2 regions of the Tetragenococcus halophilus genome follow, and region 2 is predicted to be linked to the other one. Evidence: predicted binding sites of a transcription regulator. Region 2 holds the regulator's gene; the other holds the start of a gene.
The links. Region 2 encodes HrcA, which represses chaperone genes, less so after heat shock. Its sites were predicted from a motif close to TTAGCACTCNNNNNNNNNGAGTGCTAA; they were not measured.

Region 1: the regulator HrcA is predicted to act here: its motif matches at 3,541-3,567, upstream of groES (co-chaperone GroES).

What each region holds. Positions count from the first base shown of each region.
Region 1 covers NZ_CP012047.1:812,969-821,372, forward strand. The annotation lists gene AC806_RS03860 (YycH family regulatory protein) at 1-940, shown strand, start outside; gene AC806_RS03865 (two-component system regulatory protein YycI) at 945-1,808, shown strand; gene AC806_RS03870 (MBL fold metallo-hydrolase) at 1,837-2,667, shown strand; gene AC806_RS03875 (CPBP family intramembrane glutamic endopeptidase) at 2,716-3,348, opposite strand; gene groES (co-chaperone GroES) at 3,611-3,895, shown strand; gene groL (chaperonin GroEL) at 3,926-5,566, shown strand; gene AC806_RS03890 (SDR family NAD(P)-dependent oxidoreductase) at 5,947-6,774, opposite strand; gene AC806_RS03895 (nicotinate phosphoribosyltransferase) at 6,962-8,404, shown strand, end outside.
Region 2 covers NZ_CP012047.1:993,112-1,001,515, reverse strand. The annotation lists gene AC806_RS04745 (amino acid ABC transporter ATP-binding protein) at 1-424, shown strand, start outside; gene dnaJ (molecular chaperone DnaJ) at 890-2,044, opposite strand; gene dnaK (molecular chaperone DnaK) at 2,228-4,084, opposite strand; gene grpE (nucleotide exchange factor GrpE) at 4,138-4,713, opposite strand; gene hrcA (heat-inducible transcriptional repressor HrcA) at 4,759-5,799, opposite strand; gene hemW (radical SAM family heme chaperone HemW) at 6,018-7,169, shown strand; gene ltrA (group II intron reverse transcriptase/maturase) at 7,332-8,404, opposite strand, start outside.

The sequences.
Region 1 (8,404 bases), 180 kb from region 2:
CTTTCCTTTAGAAAAATACATTGACTTTTTTAATTTAGCGTTGGCAAATGAAGGAAATGAAGAAATAAATTCATTGACATTTCAGTTGGTTCAAATTGATTTTACAGAAGAGAAAATTCGTTTTATTAACAAAGATGAACAGCTATCAGCAGAAGCGGATATTCAATCTTCTTTAGATGGTATAAAAAACATCTTAAATGAAGATTCTGTAGACTGGTATGATGTTGTTCAAGATGAAAGACTTGATTATTTTGAATACTTCAATGACCAGCCAGTAAAATTGAAAAAGTTTAGTTACATTGCTTCTTCAAGACCATATACTGTTTTCCGCGATTCTTTCTTTACAAATCCGGATAATTTACGCAGTAATGACGATACCGACAATCTAAATATTTACGATGGGTCTGAGTCGATGGTCATTGAGCCCGATAACCAAAGAGTCGATTTTCAAGGGAATACTTCTGAAGAAGAGGAATTCGACCCTTATACTGATAGTTATCAATATATTCGAAAACTGGGCACTAATTATGGTTCAATACGCTTTTTAGATTCTATGCAAAATACCCTTGATTATCATATTTTTGTAGAAGGTTTTCCAGTCTTTAGCGATACCGAGGAAGGGAAATTTTCGGTTGAATTTTCAGATACTTCGCAAGAAGATCAACGCAGCGTGGAAATCCAAGCTAATCTAAATATGATTCAAGTGCCGATTCCTTCTGATAGTGAAATAGAAGTTCCTTCAGGAAAAGAAGTTTTAGAAGATCTGTATTATACAGGCGCAGACCCAGAAAAATTACACAGCCTGGTTGTTGGCTACAGCTGGGAAAATATTGAAGATACAGGTGTTGTCGATTTAGAACCGGCTTGGTATGTGCAGTATGGAAATAGCTGGCATAAATCAGAAGACTTAATGCAACAATTGCAAGAAAGCGAGGAATAAATAAATGGATTTTAAAAAGATCGGTTGGATTTTTTTCTTTGCCTTTCTAGGATTGAATATATTTTTATTTAGTATTTATAAAGAAGCAGACGATCAGGAAGATGTTGTTTATCGAACAGACCAAAAAGTTCCTATCGAAGATCGTCTGGATTCAGAAGATATAAGCTATAGTGGTCAGTTTTCTGGAAAACACCAAAAAGGTTATTATATCAGTGGCAAACCTAGCGATATGAATGAGGCGTTGGATGAAGAAAGGGATCGTCAAGATGACCAGGATCTTTTAAAAGATCAAACTTCAGTCGATGATAAAACACTTACTCATAGTTTGACAGAAGAAAATGCGATCACCGATACCTCTCAGACAAGCAATGTATTAAAGCAATTTTTACAAGAAGAAGATCAAGTGTTGTTTGGAGACGAATACAGTTACTTAGAAGATGTTTCAAGCTTTAAAGGAGATTACCCATCAATAATTGCGGCACAAAGCTATGAGGGTATTCCTATTGATGATAGTTCGAGTCGTATTGAAATCGAGCTGTCAGAGCAAGATGATAAATGGGTTTTAAGTAATTATACACAAACGCATATTTCTGATTTGATTCCATTGCGCGAAGCAATCTCTTTATATTCAGAAGAAGAAATTATCAATACCTTATATGTGAATAATAAAATTCCAAGTGGCTCTGAAATCAAATGGCGCCATCTAGCCTATACTTTAAATTTGAAAGTACGAGGACAAAATGTTTATGTACCTGCTTGGTTTGTTGCGATTGAAGACGAGGATGGACAGACTCAAATTGAAAAAGTCAATGCGTTGACAAATCGCATCATTACAAATACTACAGTTCAAACGGTAGAAAATTCATAAAAAGGTATGTATAATGAAATTAGTTTTTATGTTAGAGAGGAAGTCACGCGCAGTGGAGAAAGAAAATGCATTTCAAGTAAGTGTTTTAGCCAGTGGAAGCACCGGTAATTCATTATATATTGAAACACCTAAAAAGAAAATTCTGGTAGATGCTGGTTTAAGCGGAAAAAAAATCACTTCATTGCTTAGTGAAGTAGGACGAAAACCGGATGATCTAGATGCGATTTTTGTTACCCACGAACATCGTGATCATATTCATGGTGTGGGCGTATTATCACGTAAATATCATTTGGATATTTATGCCAATGATAAAACTTGGCAAGCAATGTCGCCTTTAATCGGCAATGTCGCACTTGAACATCAGCATTCCTTTGAAATGGGTAAAGTTTTGACTTTTGGCGATATGGATATTGAAAGCTTTGGCGTTTCACATGATGCGGCTGCTCCGCAGTTTTACCGCATTCATAAAGATGGAAAGTCATTTGTGGTATTGACTGATACTGGCTATTGTAGCGATTATTTGCGTGGGGTCGTACGCGGCGCAGATGCTTATTTGATTGAAAATAACCACGATTTAGCGATGTTGCGTTCAGGTAAGTACCCTTGGAGTTTAAAACAGCGGATTTTAGGCGATCGCGGTCATCTATCAAATGAGGATAGTGCACTTGCGATGACAGATATTTTGACAGATCAAACCCAGCGCATTTATCTAGGTCATTTAAGTAAAGAAAACAATTTAAAAGAGTTAGCTCATTTAACCATGGAAAATACTTTAAAAGAACATGATTTTGGTGCAGGTGAAATGTTTAAAGTTTGTGATACAGATCCAGAACAAGCGACAAGTTTGTTTGCTATATAAAAAGAGACATTCCGAATAAAATCTTTATTCGGAATGTCTCTTTTTTGCTTAATTTCCAGCAATTAGGACAAGATTTGCAATAACGACTAAGCTGTTCATGCCGACATGGCTAATCATGGAAGTCCAAATTTTTCCAGTTTTTTTATAAAGTAAGCTAAGGAAAAAGCCTAGACAAAAGTATAACAGCAAATGTCCGTCTTGATGGACAACAGCAAATATTAACGAACTAACAATAATACCTATCCAAGGATAAGCAAATGAATCAAAAAGACCGATCAAAGAACGACGGAAGACAAACTCTTCCATAATCGGACCGCCAACCATTGCTGCTAGCGCAAATAAGGGTTGACGTAAAACGATCCCAATAATATTTTGTGTATTTTGCGATTCAATCGGTATGCCGAAAAATTGTTCTATTTGCATAATGACTGTTTGCAAAAGTATGGCTAGAAAAATCCCGACGATCCCCCAAAATAAAGTAGGGAGCAGGTTAATCTTGTTTTTTTCAAAGCTTAATTTGCTCGTTTGTCTAAGATACAAAAAAATCATAAAAGCAGCGCCTAAAAGATAGGTTACGGTGGTGACATTTGTACTGGCTTGGCTCGTTGGCGCAAAGATGGGAGCAAAAAAAGCAATAATATACATAAAAATGGTTAATAAACTATATTTTCTTACAGACATTAGCGACTCCTTTTTCTAAGAAATTTTTTATCAATTTATTTATTATACAAAAAGAGAGTCAGATTGACAATTGCCAGTCATTTAGTCGATAAATTCGGCCTTAGAAGTGACTGACTTTTTTTGACTTTTGTAAAAAAATTTGTTCTAACTACTTGCAATATTAGTAAAAAATGATAATATTGAAATTGTGAGTTAGCACTCTATATTAATGAGTGCTAATAACAGAAAATTAAATGAAAAATTTTATTTGGAGGGATTTCTCGTGTTAAAACCATTAGGCGATCGCGTATTGATCGAAGTTTCGGAAGAAGAAGAAAAAACAGTTGGAGGCATTGTTTTAGCATCCACTGCGCAAGAAAAGCCACAAACTGGTAAAGTTGTAGCTGTCGGTCCAGGACGTACACTAGATAATGGTGAACTAGCAAAGGTTCCTGTAAACGTCGGAGATACTGTTTTATTTGAAAAGTATGCCGGCTCTGAAGTGAAATATGATGGACAAGACTACATGATCTTTTCAGCAAAAGACCTTGTAGCAATTGTAGAATAAAAAAATACTTTATTTTGAGGTGAAGAAATCATGGCAAAAGATATTAAATTTTCAGAAGACGCACGTCGTTCAATGCTTAATGGCGTAAGTAAATTAGCAGATACAGTCAAAGTAACTTTAGGCCCAAGAGGTCGTAACGTTGTTTTAGAAAAATCTTACGGCTCTCCTTTAATTACAAATGATGGTGTAACGATTGCTAAAGAAATTGAATTAGAAAATCGTTTTGAAAATATGGGCGCGCAATTAGTTTCAGAAGTTGCTTCTAAAACTAACGATATCGCTGGTGACGGTACAACAACTGCAACTGTATTAGCACAATCCATTGTAAGCGAAGGTTTGAAAAACGTTACTTCTGGGGCTAATCCTTTAGGCATTCGTCGTGGTATTGAACAAGCAACACAAAAAGCTGTAGAAGAATTACAAAATATTTCTACACCAGTAGAATCAAAAGAAGCGATTGTACAAGTTGGTGAAGTTTCTTCTGGCAGCAAACAAGTAGGCCAATATATTGCAGATGCAATGGATAAAGTTGGTAACGACGGTGTGATTACTATTGAAGACTCACAAGGTATTGACACAGAGTTGGATGTCGTTGAAGGTATGCAATTTGATCGCGGCTATCTATCACAATACATGGTAACTGATAATGAAAAAATGGAAGCTGATTTAGATAGTCCTTACATTTTGGTTACTGATAAGAAGATTTCTAACATTCAAGATATTCTTCCTTTATTAGAACAAGTTGTACAAGAATCTAAACCACTATTGATTATCGCTGATGATATCGATGGCGAAGCTTTACCAACACTTGTTTTGAATAAAATTCGTGGGACATTTAACGTTGTTGCAACTAAAGCTCCTGGATTTGGTGATCGTCGTAAAGCAATGTTAGAAGACATCGCTGTATTGACTGGTGCTACAGTTATCACTGAAGATTTAGGACTTGAACTAAAAGATGCTACAATGGACTCTCTTGGTAAAGCTAATAAAGTAACTGTTGATAAGGATAATACAACAATCGTTGAAGGTGCTGGCGATTCAACAGCTATCGAAGATCGTGTACAATTAATTAAAAATCAAGTAGCTGAAACAACTTCTGACTTTGATCGCGAAAAATTACAAGAACGTCTTGCTAAATTAGCAGGTGGTGTTGCAGTAATCAAAGTCGGTGCAGCAACTGAAACAGAACAAAAAGAACTAAAACTACGTATTGAAGATGCTTTAAACGCTGCTCGCGCTGGTGTTGAAGAAGGTATGGTATCCGGTGGTGGTACAGCACTTGTTAATGTAATTAATAAAGTAGCTGAACTAGATGCAGATGACGATGCTATCACAGGAGTTAACATCGTACTTCGTGCATTAGAAGAACCGGTACGTCAAATCTCTGAAAACGCTGGTTTTGAAGGATCAGTTATTATTGAAAAACTAAAAAGCGAAAAACTAGGCGTTGGTTTTAACGCAGCAACTGGTCAATGGGTAAACATGGTTGATGCAGGTATTGTTGACCCAACTAAAGTTGTACGTTCTGCTTTACAAAATGCAGCATCTATCTCTGCACTACTACTGTCAACAGAAGCAGTAATTGCAGATCGTCCAGATGAATCAGGCAATGATGCTGGAGCTGGCGCTCAAGGAATGGATCCATCAATGATGGGCGGCGGCATGATGTAATAGCTTTACAAAAAGCCTTGGACTTTAAAATGTCCAAGGCTTTTTTGCTGTGAATCGAAGCGTAAACAAAGAGATGAACAGTACTAGGGCGAGCGAAGGCGAGCCGTAGTGTCCTTTACCTTTTATCGTTGATAATATAAAAGAGCTATGCGAATTCGAATTGCTATATATTCAACATAGAAATTCCATTTCCATGTGCTATCGTCGTTCATACAACATAAGTTTTCCATTTCCATGTGCTATCGTCGTTCATACAACATAAGTTTTCCATTTCTATGTGCTATCGTTGCTCATACAACATAAGTTTCCCATTTCTATGTGCTATCGCCGCTCATACAACATAAGTTTTTTATACTCTAAAATCAATCTGTATTTTTTATTTATAGATAATTTGCTATGCTATCTTTTGTTATTTGTCCCAATTTTTCTCTAGCTGCTTTATCATAAGCTTGTGCGTTTGCTTGAGCTTGGGTTTTACCTTCGAAATATTCACCTGTAACTTCATCTAATTCTTTTGAAGTTGTAAGATATTCAACGGCAGAAAAACCTTTTTCCACTGAAGTTTGCGCTGGACCGAAATGATCAGATACCATGTTTGTGCTCATTAGTGTTGATGGATGTAGTGCATTGACGTGAATTTCTCTTTTCTGTAATTCAGCTGCAAGGTCAAATGTAAACATGATCAAAGCTAATTTACTACGCTCATATGCTAAGTAACCTTCATAATGGTTTTCCATATTGATATCATTAAAATCAATAGGCGCTTGGCCAACTGAAGCAACGTTAATGATTCTTGCATGATCTTTCATCATCGGAAGTAATTTTCTAGTTAATAAAACTTGAGCTAAATAATTGATACTCCATCTTAACTCGTAACCATCTTGACTCAGTTCACGTTGCTTTTGTGATTTCGGACCGCCACCAATACCAGCATTGTTTATCAAAAGATCAATTTTTTCACTATTTGCTATAATTTTTTCAGCCAATTTTGCTACCGATTGAAGCGAAGCAAAATCGCCATTAAAATATTTTAGATTCTGATTGCCGGTTGTTTGTTGTATTTCTTCAATAGTTTTAAAACCTTTTTCTTCATTTCTTCCATGTAACAAGACTTTTGCGCCTTGTTTTGCAAAACGTTCAGCTGTCATTTTTCCCAGACCATCTGTTGCGCCAGTAATTAAAACTGTGGATTCTGACAATGATTTCATTTGGTATCCCTTCCTTTCACGAATGTTCTTTCTTGTTTTAGCATAACAAATAATTATAATTGGCGAAATAAAAAGGAAGTCTACAAGTCATTCTATAATATTTTACTTATTTTAAGTGTTATTGTTACATTGCTGTGATTATCTTTGTTATAATATAATGGAGAAAAATTGAGGGAGTCTGAGTGTAATGAATAAAACCTACAAAGATGATAGTTTAGCACTGCATACGGATCTTTATCAAATTAATATGATGAAAACTTATTGGGAACTAGGGCGTGCTGATAAGCATGCGGTTTTTGAATGTTTTTTTAGGGAAATGCCTTTTAAAAATGGTTATGCAGTATTTGCTGGGTTGGAGCGTTTGGTTGATTATTTAAAAAATTTGAAATTCACTGAATCAGACATTGAATATCTACGTTCAGTAGAAAATTATCCGGAAGGTTTTTTGGATTATTTAAAAAATTTTTCTTTTAGTTGTACTGTTCGTTCAGCTAAAGAAGGGGATTTGGTTTTTGCCAATGAGCCTATTATCCAAGTAGAAGGACCTCTAGCTCAAGCGCAATTAGTAGAAACTGCTATTTTAAATATCGTTAACTTTCAAACATTAATTGCCACCAAAGCAGCCCGTATTAAGTCGGTTATCGGAGAAGATCCGCTCTTGGAATTTGGTTCAAGACGTGGACAAGAGATGGATGCTGCTTTTTGGGGAGCTCGGGCTTCCTATGTGGGTGGTGCTGATGCTACTAGTAATGTACGCGCCGGTAAAGTATTTGGTATTCCGGATGCTGGGACACATGCACATTCACTTATTCAATCTTATGGGAATGATTATGATGGTTTTATGGCTTATGCTAAAACGCATAGAGATTGTGTCTTTTTAGTGGATACCTATGATACATTAAAACTAGGCGTACCAAATGCGATACGTGTAGCTAAAGAATTAGGCGATCAGATCAATTTCTTAGGAGTGCGAATTGATAGCGGGGATATGGCCTATATTTCCAAAAAAGTTCGAGAGCAGTTGGATGACGCTGGTTTTCCTGAGGCGAAAATTTATGCCTCCAATGACCTTGACGAAAACACGATTTTAAATCTAAAAATGCAAAAAGCCAAAATTGATGTCTGGGGTGTGGGAACGAATCTGATTACTGCTTATGATCAACCTGCATTAGGTGCGGTTTATAAATTAGTTTCGATTGAAAATGATCAAGGAGAAATGGTTGATACAATCAAACTTTCCAGTAACGCAGAAAAAGTAACAACGCCTGGAAAAAAACAAGTATGGCGTATTACACGTAATTCAGATGGAAAATCACAAGGAGACTACGTCACTTTGTGGGATGAAAAACCTAACGAACAAGAAAGTATCTATATGTTTCATCCCGTACACACTTATATTAACAAAACGGTTACTGATTTTACTGCTCGCGTTCTTTTACATGATATTTTTGCACAAGGTGCATTAATTTATGATATGCCTTCTTTAGAAGAGATCAAAGAATATTCTAAAAGTTGCTTAGCTTCCTTGTGGGAAGAGTATAAACGTGAGTTAAATCCACAACCTTATCCAGTAGATTTATCGACAGATTGTTATAATCATAAGATGAGACTTTTGAATAAAGTTCGTCAA
Region 2 (8,404 bases):
TCTAGATGTAAAAGGTAAAAACAAAAAAGAGACAGAAGAACGCGCAGATGAATTATTACAAACAGTAGGACTATCCGATAAAAAGAATGTCTATCCTGAAAGTCTTTCCGGCGGACAAAAACAACGTGTAGCCATCGCCCGTGCTTTAGCTATGAATCCAGATATCATGTTATTTGATGAACCTACTTCTGCATTAGATCCCGAAATGGTCGGAGATGTTTTGAAAGTCATGAAAAAATTAGCAGATCAAGGAATGACAATGGTCATCGTTACCCATGAAATGGGATTTGCCAAAGAAGTTGCAAATCGTATAATGTTCATTGATGACGGTTATTTTTTAGAAGACGGTAAACCCGATGAAGTTTTCAATCATCCTAAAAACGAGCGAACAAAAGATTTCCTAGACAAAGTATTGAATATCTAAATAGTAAAAAGTAGTTCTCGTTTTAGCGAGAACTTTTTTTGTGTTATTTTATTTCATACAACATAACTTTCTTATTCCTTTGTGCTATTTTCTTTCATACAACATAACTCGCTTGTTTCTTTGTGCTATTTAACAGTATTCAGTTTTATTTGAGAAAATTTACTCTTCATCTACAATCTCGGCTTCTTTTTCGACGGGTTTTGGTAAATCAATTCCGTATTTTTCTAATTTTAATCGGTATTTTTATTTATTTAACAGCTGAATAAACAATATCTTCGATTTAACCACCTTTTATTGAGGCTAGTAATTAAAAATTACAACAAATAGGATAAAGGACACTACGCCTCGCTTTCGCTCGCCCTAGTACTGTTCATCATCAGCTTTCAGCTTCCTTTGGTCGCTGAATCGCTGTGATTCACGGCAAAAAAGTGGAGATCAACTATTATGTGATCTCCACTTTCCATTTTATTTTTTAAAAGCATCTTTCATCTTGTCAAAAAAACCTTCTGATTGCTGTTCTTCTGTTCTTTGTCCCGTTAATTCAGCAAAATTTCGCAATGCTTCTCTTTGTTCTTCATTCAAGTTCTTCGGCGTGATGATCTTTACCGTTACTTGTTGATCTCCCGTACTATTTCCTCTTAAACGAGGTGCGCCTTTACCGCGCAAACGGAATTTCGTGCTAGTCTGTGTACCAGCTGGAATCTTCAATTTTACATTTCCATGAACAGTTGGTACATCGACTTCATCACCTAAAGCTGCTTGTACAAAGTTGATTGGCAATTCGTAATAAATTTCAGATCCATCACGATCAAAAATATCACTTTCTGCTACATAAAAGACAACATATAGATCACCATAAGGTCCACCGTTAATGCCAGCTTCCCCTTGGTTAGCTAGCCTCATTTGTTGTCCATCTTCTACACCAGCTGGAACAGAAACATTAACACTATGTGTTTTCTTTTCATGTCCTGTACCATGACATGTTTCGCAAACTTCTTTGATTTCTTTACCAGTTCCGTGACAAACATCGCAAGTTTGTCTTGTCATTACTCGACCAAGTGGGGTTTGACGTTCAGCATTGATCGTTCCAGAACCCTTACATTTATGACAAGTTTCTGGTTGTGTGCCTGGTTTAGCACCATTTCCACCGCAAGTATGACAAACTTCATTACGTTTATACGAAACTTCTGTATCTTTACCAAATATCGCTTCTTCAAAAGTCAGATTGATTGAATATTGTAAATCATCACCTTGTCGTGGCGCATTTGGATCTGCAGAACGGCCACCACCGAAGAAAGATTCAAAAATATCTTCAAAGCCACCGAAACCACCAGCGTCTGAGAAGCCTCCTCCGAAGCCACCAAATCCACCAGCGCCACCGCCGCCGAAATTGCCATCGGCACCTGCATGACCATATTGATCATAAGCTGCACGTTTTTGTGGATCGCTTAGCGTTTCATAGGCTTCTGAAATTTCTTTAAACTTCTCTTCTGCATCAGCTTCTTGGTTGACGTCTGGATGATATTTTTTGGAAAGCTTACGATATGCCTTTTTGATTTCATCATCTGAAGCCCCTTTGTCTACACCTAGGACTTCATAATAATCTCGTTTTGTTGCCATTGGCTTTCCCTCCATCTAATACTTTAACAGTCTTTCGTATTTTATCATAAATTATGCAGAAGAAACATTATTTTATAAAAATACTTAAATTAAAAAGAAAAGACCGGTTTATCACTATAGTAGACAATATTTCAAAAGAAAAAGCCAAAGTGGATGTCTTTGGCTTTTTCCCAAATAACGAAATTATTGATTATCGTTATCGTCGTCATCTACTTCTTCAAAATCTGCATCCACTACATCGTCGTCACCAGAAGCGTTAGAAGCATCGTCTGAGCCTTGAGCTCCTTGATCGCCTTGTTGTTCTTGTGATGCTTGTTCGTACATCTTAACACTCAAGTTTTGTACGATTTCATTCAATGCATCGCGTTTAGTTTTCATGTCTTCGATGTCGTCAGCTTCCACTGCAGCTTTTAGTTCATCACGTGCATTTTCAGCTTTTTTGACTTCTTCTTCGTCGACTTTACCATCAAGGTCACTCAATGTCTTATCTACTGTAAACAACAGTGTATCTACTTCGTTACGTAGGTCAACTTCTTCTTTACGTTTTTCATCGGCTTCAGCGTTTGCTTCAGCATCTTTAACCATTTTATCAATTTCTTCATCTGATAAACCGGAAGAAGATTGAATGGTAATTTTTTGTTCTTTTTGTGTGCCCAAGTCTTTAGCTGAAACATTTACAATACCGTTTTTGTCGATATCAAAGCTAACTTCAATTTGTGGTACACCACGTGGAGCTGCTGGAATATCTGTTAATTGGAAACGACCTAACGTCTTATTGTCAGCTGCCATTGGACGTTCACCTTGCAATACGTGAATATCTACGGCTGGTTGATTATCTGCCGCTGTAGAGAATACTTGCGATTTACTTGTTGGAATCGTAGTGTTACGATCAATCAACTTCGTAAATACACCGCCCATAGTTTCAATTCCTAGAGATAACGGAGTTACGTCAAGTAATACAACATCTTTAACATCACCACTAATAACACCCGCTTGGATAGCAGCACCCATAGCAACTACTTCGTCCGGGTTCACTGATTTATTTGGTTCTTTACCTGTTTCTTTACGTACTGATTCAACAACAGATGGAATACGAGTCGAACCACCAACCAAGATGACTTGATCAATATCAGATTGAGATAAATCAGCATCTTTCAAAGCTTGGCGTACAGGTTCTTTTGTACGATCAACTAAACTACTTGTTAATTCATCGAATTTTGCACGAGTCATATTCATTTCTAGATGAAGAGGGCCATCTTCACCAGCTGTAATAAATGGTAAACTGATTTGTGTACTTGAAACGCCTGATAAGTCTTTCTTCGCTTTTTCAGCAGCGTCCTTTAGACGTTGTAAAGCCATTTTGTCTTTACTTAAATCAATGCCATTTTCTTTTTTGAATTCACTCACCATGTAATCAATGATTTTTTCGTCAAAGTCATCTCCACCTAGCTTGTTGTCACCGGCAGTAGATAACACATCAAATACACCGTCACCTAATTCTAAGATGGAAACGTCAAAAGTACCGCCACCAAGGTCAAATACTAAGATTTTTTCATCTTGTTCAGTTTTATCTAAACCGTAAGCTAAAGCAGCTGCAGTTGGTTCATTTACAATACGTTCAACTTCTAATCCAGCGATCTTACCAGCATCTTTAGTTGCTTGACGTTGTGAGTCATTGAAATAAGCAGGAACTGTAATAACAGCTTTTTCAACTTCTTCGCCTAGATAATCTTCTGAAAAGCTTTTAATGTGTTGCAAAATCATTGCTGAAATTTCTTGTGGTGTATAAGATTTATTGTTCGCTTCTACCTTATAACCATCTTCACCAATATGACGCTTAATAGAAGTAACAGTATCTGAGTTTGTAACTGCTTGTCTTTTTGCTACTTCACCTACTTGAATTTCGCCATTTTTAAATGCTACAGCAGAAGGTGTTGTACGATTTCCTTCTGGATTTGTAATAATTTGCGATTCGCCGCCTTCTAAAACTGAAACGGCTGAATTTGTTGTACCTAAGTCAATACCAATTATCTTACTCATACTATGATCTCCTTTGTCATTTTATCATTCATTTAATATTGAAATAAACTAATTTATTGTGCGACAACTACCATGCTGGCGCGAAGTACACGGTCATAAATTTTATAACCTTTTTGCAATACTTCAACGACTGTTTCTGCCGGATGGTCCTCTGTCGCAGGAACTGTTTGAACAGCTTGATGTAATGTAGGGTCAAACGTTTCACCTTGGGCAGAAATTTCTTCAATTCCTTCTTCCTGCATGGCAGAACGTAAGCTTTCTAAAGTCATCTCTACCCCTTTTTTCAAGCTTTCGTTTTGTTCTCCTTCAACTTCAATTGCTACAGCACGTTCTAAATTATCAATTGCAGGAAGTAATTTCTTTCCTAAATCTTGTGAACGATACCTTTGCAATGTTTGTCTTTCGTTACGAAAACGATTATTCATATTCGAAAGCTCAGCTGAAGCACGAAGATATTTGTCTTCCATTTCATCAAGTTGTGCTTTTAAGTCATCAACTTCTGAAATAGCTTGAACATCTTCATTCTCATTTTCTTCAACTGTTTCATTTTCTACAGTTGATTCATCTTCACTGGTTTTGTCAGAAAATGTTTCTTCAAACTCTTCTGCATTCTTTTTTTTATCAGACAATCATCTAACATCCTTTCTATATAAATAATTGACAATTCACGCAGATCAGCCGAATGAATCGATCGAACGATAATAATCATCCAGTGTTTCTGCTAGTTCTTGACGAAACACATCAAGTAAACTAAGCATTTTCGAATACGGCATACTAGCCGAACCTAATAATGCGATCGTACCATTGCCATGATCTTTAATCTCATAATTAGCTTGGATCAAACTCATGTCGCTTAGTAAGTCATTACCCAATTCTGACCCAATCCGAATTTGAATCGGTTGATCTTTAGTGCTCAACAATTCATTCAATTGCTTCGAGTTCTCCATAAACAAATACATGGATTTAAACTGATCAATGTTTTGGATTTGATCGGAATTCAGTAAATTCATCTGACCGCCAACAAAAATCTTTTCTTCAAAAGCTTCACTCAACATATTATTGAATAAATCAAGAATTCCTTCAGTTGTTTGAAAATACTTATGAAGAATCATCGGGATTTCAGTTCGCAAGCGTTGATAAACTATTAATAAAGGTTCACCGATTAGTTTATCATTGATGATTCGCACCATTTTTTCAAGATCTTCACTATCTACGCTTTTAGGAATTGAAAATACTTGATTTTCAACATTTCCCTTGTCAGTTACAATGATTGCGATCACTTGCCGATTATTAAGTGGCACCATTTTAAAACCTGTAAGTTTTCTATTACTTACATCAGGTCCAATCGATAGCGCCGTATAGCTAGTCAATTTAGAAAGAATTTTAGCTGATTGTTCAATGATATCATTGATCTCATGAAAATCTTTTCCTAAGGACTGCTGTATGACGTCTACTTCGCTCTTTTTTAACTTTTCTGGTTCTAGCAGATAATCGACATAGTAGCGATAACCCTTTAGCGAAGGGATACGACCTGAAGAAGAATGTGGTTTTACCAAAAGCCCATATTCCTCGAGAGTTTTCATCTCATTTCTAATCGTGGCTGAACTAGCTGCGATCCCTTCTTCCATCAGCGTTTTAGATCCAATTGGCTTTCCTAAATTTGTATAATTATGAATAATTTGATGCAAAATATTATCTTGTCTTTGCGTCAACAAATTTATCACCCTTTAATTAGCACTCCTTATATCTAAGTGCTAACACGATTATTAATATACCACAAATCACAAGAATGTCAAGAGGAAATGCTCAAAAAATTAGCACTCTTTATGTTAGAGTGCTAATTCTGGAGAAATAGCTAGAAATTCGTCTAAGTTTATAAATAACTATGGTAAACTAATGACAAAACATGCTTTGCTAAAGGAGCAATTAATTAATGGAAAAAGTTCTACAAAATACCTCTTCATATATTCATATTCCTTTTTGTGAACATATTTGCTTTTACTGTAATTTTAATAAAGTATTTTTAAAAGGGCAGCCTGTCGATGAGTATATCCAAGGGTTATTAAAAGAAATACAATTAACACTTGATCTTCATCCTACAGATGCCAGTCAAACGATTTATATCGGAGGAGGTACGCCCACTTGTCTATCTGCTAAGCAATTAGATGATTTACTCAGTGGCATCACTCAATTGCTGCCCGTTGAAACTACCAAAGAATTTACAATTGAAGCAAATCCTGGTGATTTGACGCAAGAAAAACTAAATGTCATTAAAAATTATGGAATTAATCGCCTTTCAATGGGGGTGCAAACATTCGATAATCGTCTTCTAAGAAGAATTGGCCGTAAACATACTGCTGAAGATGTATACCAAACATTAAAATTAATAGAAAAAAATCAGATAGACAACCTTTCAATCGATTTAATTTATGCTCTGCCTGCACAAAGCATTGCAGATTTTCTTATTACTTTAGAAAAAGCGATCGCTCTTGATTTACCTCACTATGCGATTTATTCCTTAATTTTAGAAAATAAAACAATGTTTATGAATTGGGTAAGAAGAGGAAAAATTGAATTGCCCGAACAAGAAGAAGAGGCAAAAATGTTCGAGCTAGCGATAAATGAGATGGAAAAAGCCGGATTTTCTCACTATGAAGTTAGTAATTTCGCTAAAAAAGGATGGGAATCAAAGCATAATCTAGTTTATTGGAATAATGAGCATTATTATGGTTTTGGCGCTGGTGCTAGCAGCTACCTAAACCAACAACGTTATAAAAATTTCGGTCCTATTCAACATTACTTAAACCTGTTACGTAATAATCAGTTACCTATCATTGAAACAGAAAACCTTTCTTTTAAGAACCAAATTGAAGAGGAATTATTTTTAGGATTAAGGAAAAAAGAAGGCGTATCCTTGCATCGTTTTAAAGAAAAATTCAACTTAGAACTTACCGATTTATACCAGGAAGTTCTTCCTGAACTATTCGATGCGCAATTATTAACTTTTAAAAACGATCATCTCAAGTTGACTCGTAAAGGTTTATTTCTAGGAAACGAAGTATTTGAAAAATTCTTGCTCTCATAAAAATTTTTAGATAAGCTATTTTTTCTATTAAAGCAAATGCAATATTGATTTTTATTTTCTTTGTTATATCGATATAAAAGGGTAGAGGGGAAATAAGATTTCCGCCCCTCCCGTCGCACCGTACGTACGGTTCTCGTATACGGCGCTCCATTTGTATTGTTTTCACGCTTGATTAAGATAGTAATTTAAAGGATTGACCAATCCAGGTCGATCCTTTTTCTTTATGGCTAAAACTTTCGGACTTAGGGTAAAATTGACGACGTCCATGCCACATTTCCTATACCAACCTAATCTCGAATTTGCCACCTTATAAATATTTTCTTTGGTAAAATGGCATTTGAATAATCGGTTTAATTGTTGTAGATTCGTATAGATTCGTTGTGGCAGTTTCCATTGCTTTATGATGATCACTCGGACTTTATGTCGTAACCATTGCCCAAACTTTGCTAGATAGGTTTTCATATTCCCGATACGGTAGTAATTGATCCAGCCTCTTATCGTTTGGTTGAGTTTCGTGAATGTCACCGCTAAGGGTCGCGACACCGCCTGTTTTCTTTTAAGGATGGCTTTGGTTTTGTCATAGAGCTTTGTTTTACTAACTTTGCTCGGTTTACACTGCCAACCCTTCTGGTTCTTCCAGAAGGTAAACCCTAAAAATTGACTCTGTGTCGGTCGTACCACCTTGGTTTTTGTGACGTTCACTCGTAAGAAAAGCTTTCTTTCAATCCAACTCGTAATAGATTTCATTACACGATTGGCTGCCCGCTCACTTTTGACAAAGATATCCGTATCATCCGCATAACGGACAAAATAGAGTCCTCTTGCTTCTAGTTCTTTATCCAATTTGTCCAGATAAATATTCGCTAAAATGGGACTTAAAGGTCCGCCTTGCGGAACGCCCGTTTCATTCGGACGAACAAAGCCATTTTCCATAATCCCTGCTTTTAAGAAAACACGTATTAAGTGAAGCGTTTCTCTATCTTTGACCCGTTCTCTAAGGGTCGAGATTAATTTATCATGATGAACCGTATCAAAATATTTCTCAATGTCCATATCAATGAGCCATTCATAACCTTCATTCAAGTAATCAAGAACTTTTTCAATCGCTTGATGTGCACTTCGATTGGGACGAAAACCATAACTGCTTTCACTGAAGTGAACATCGAAAATGCGACTCAGCTGTTGCGCGGTTGCTTGTTGTACCACACGGTCCACGACACTTGGAATCCCTAAAG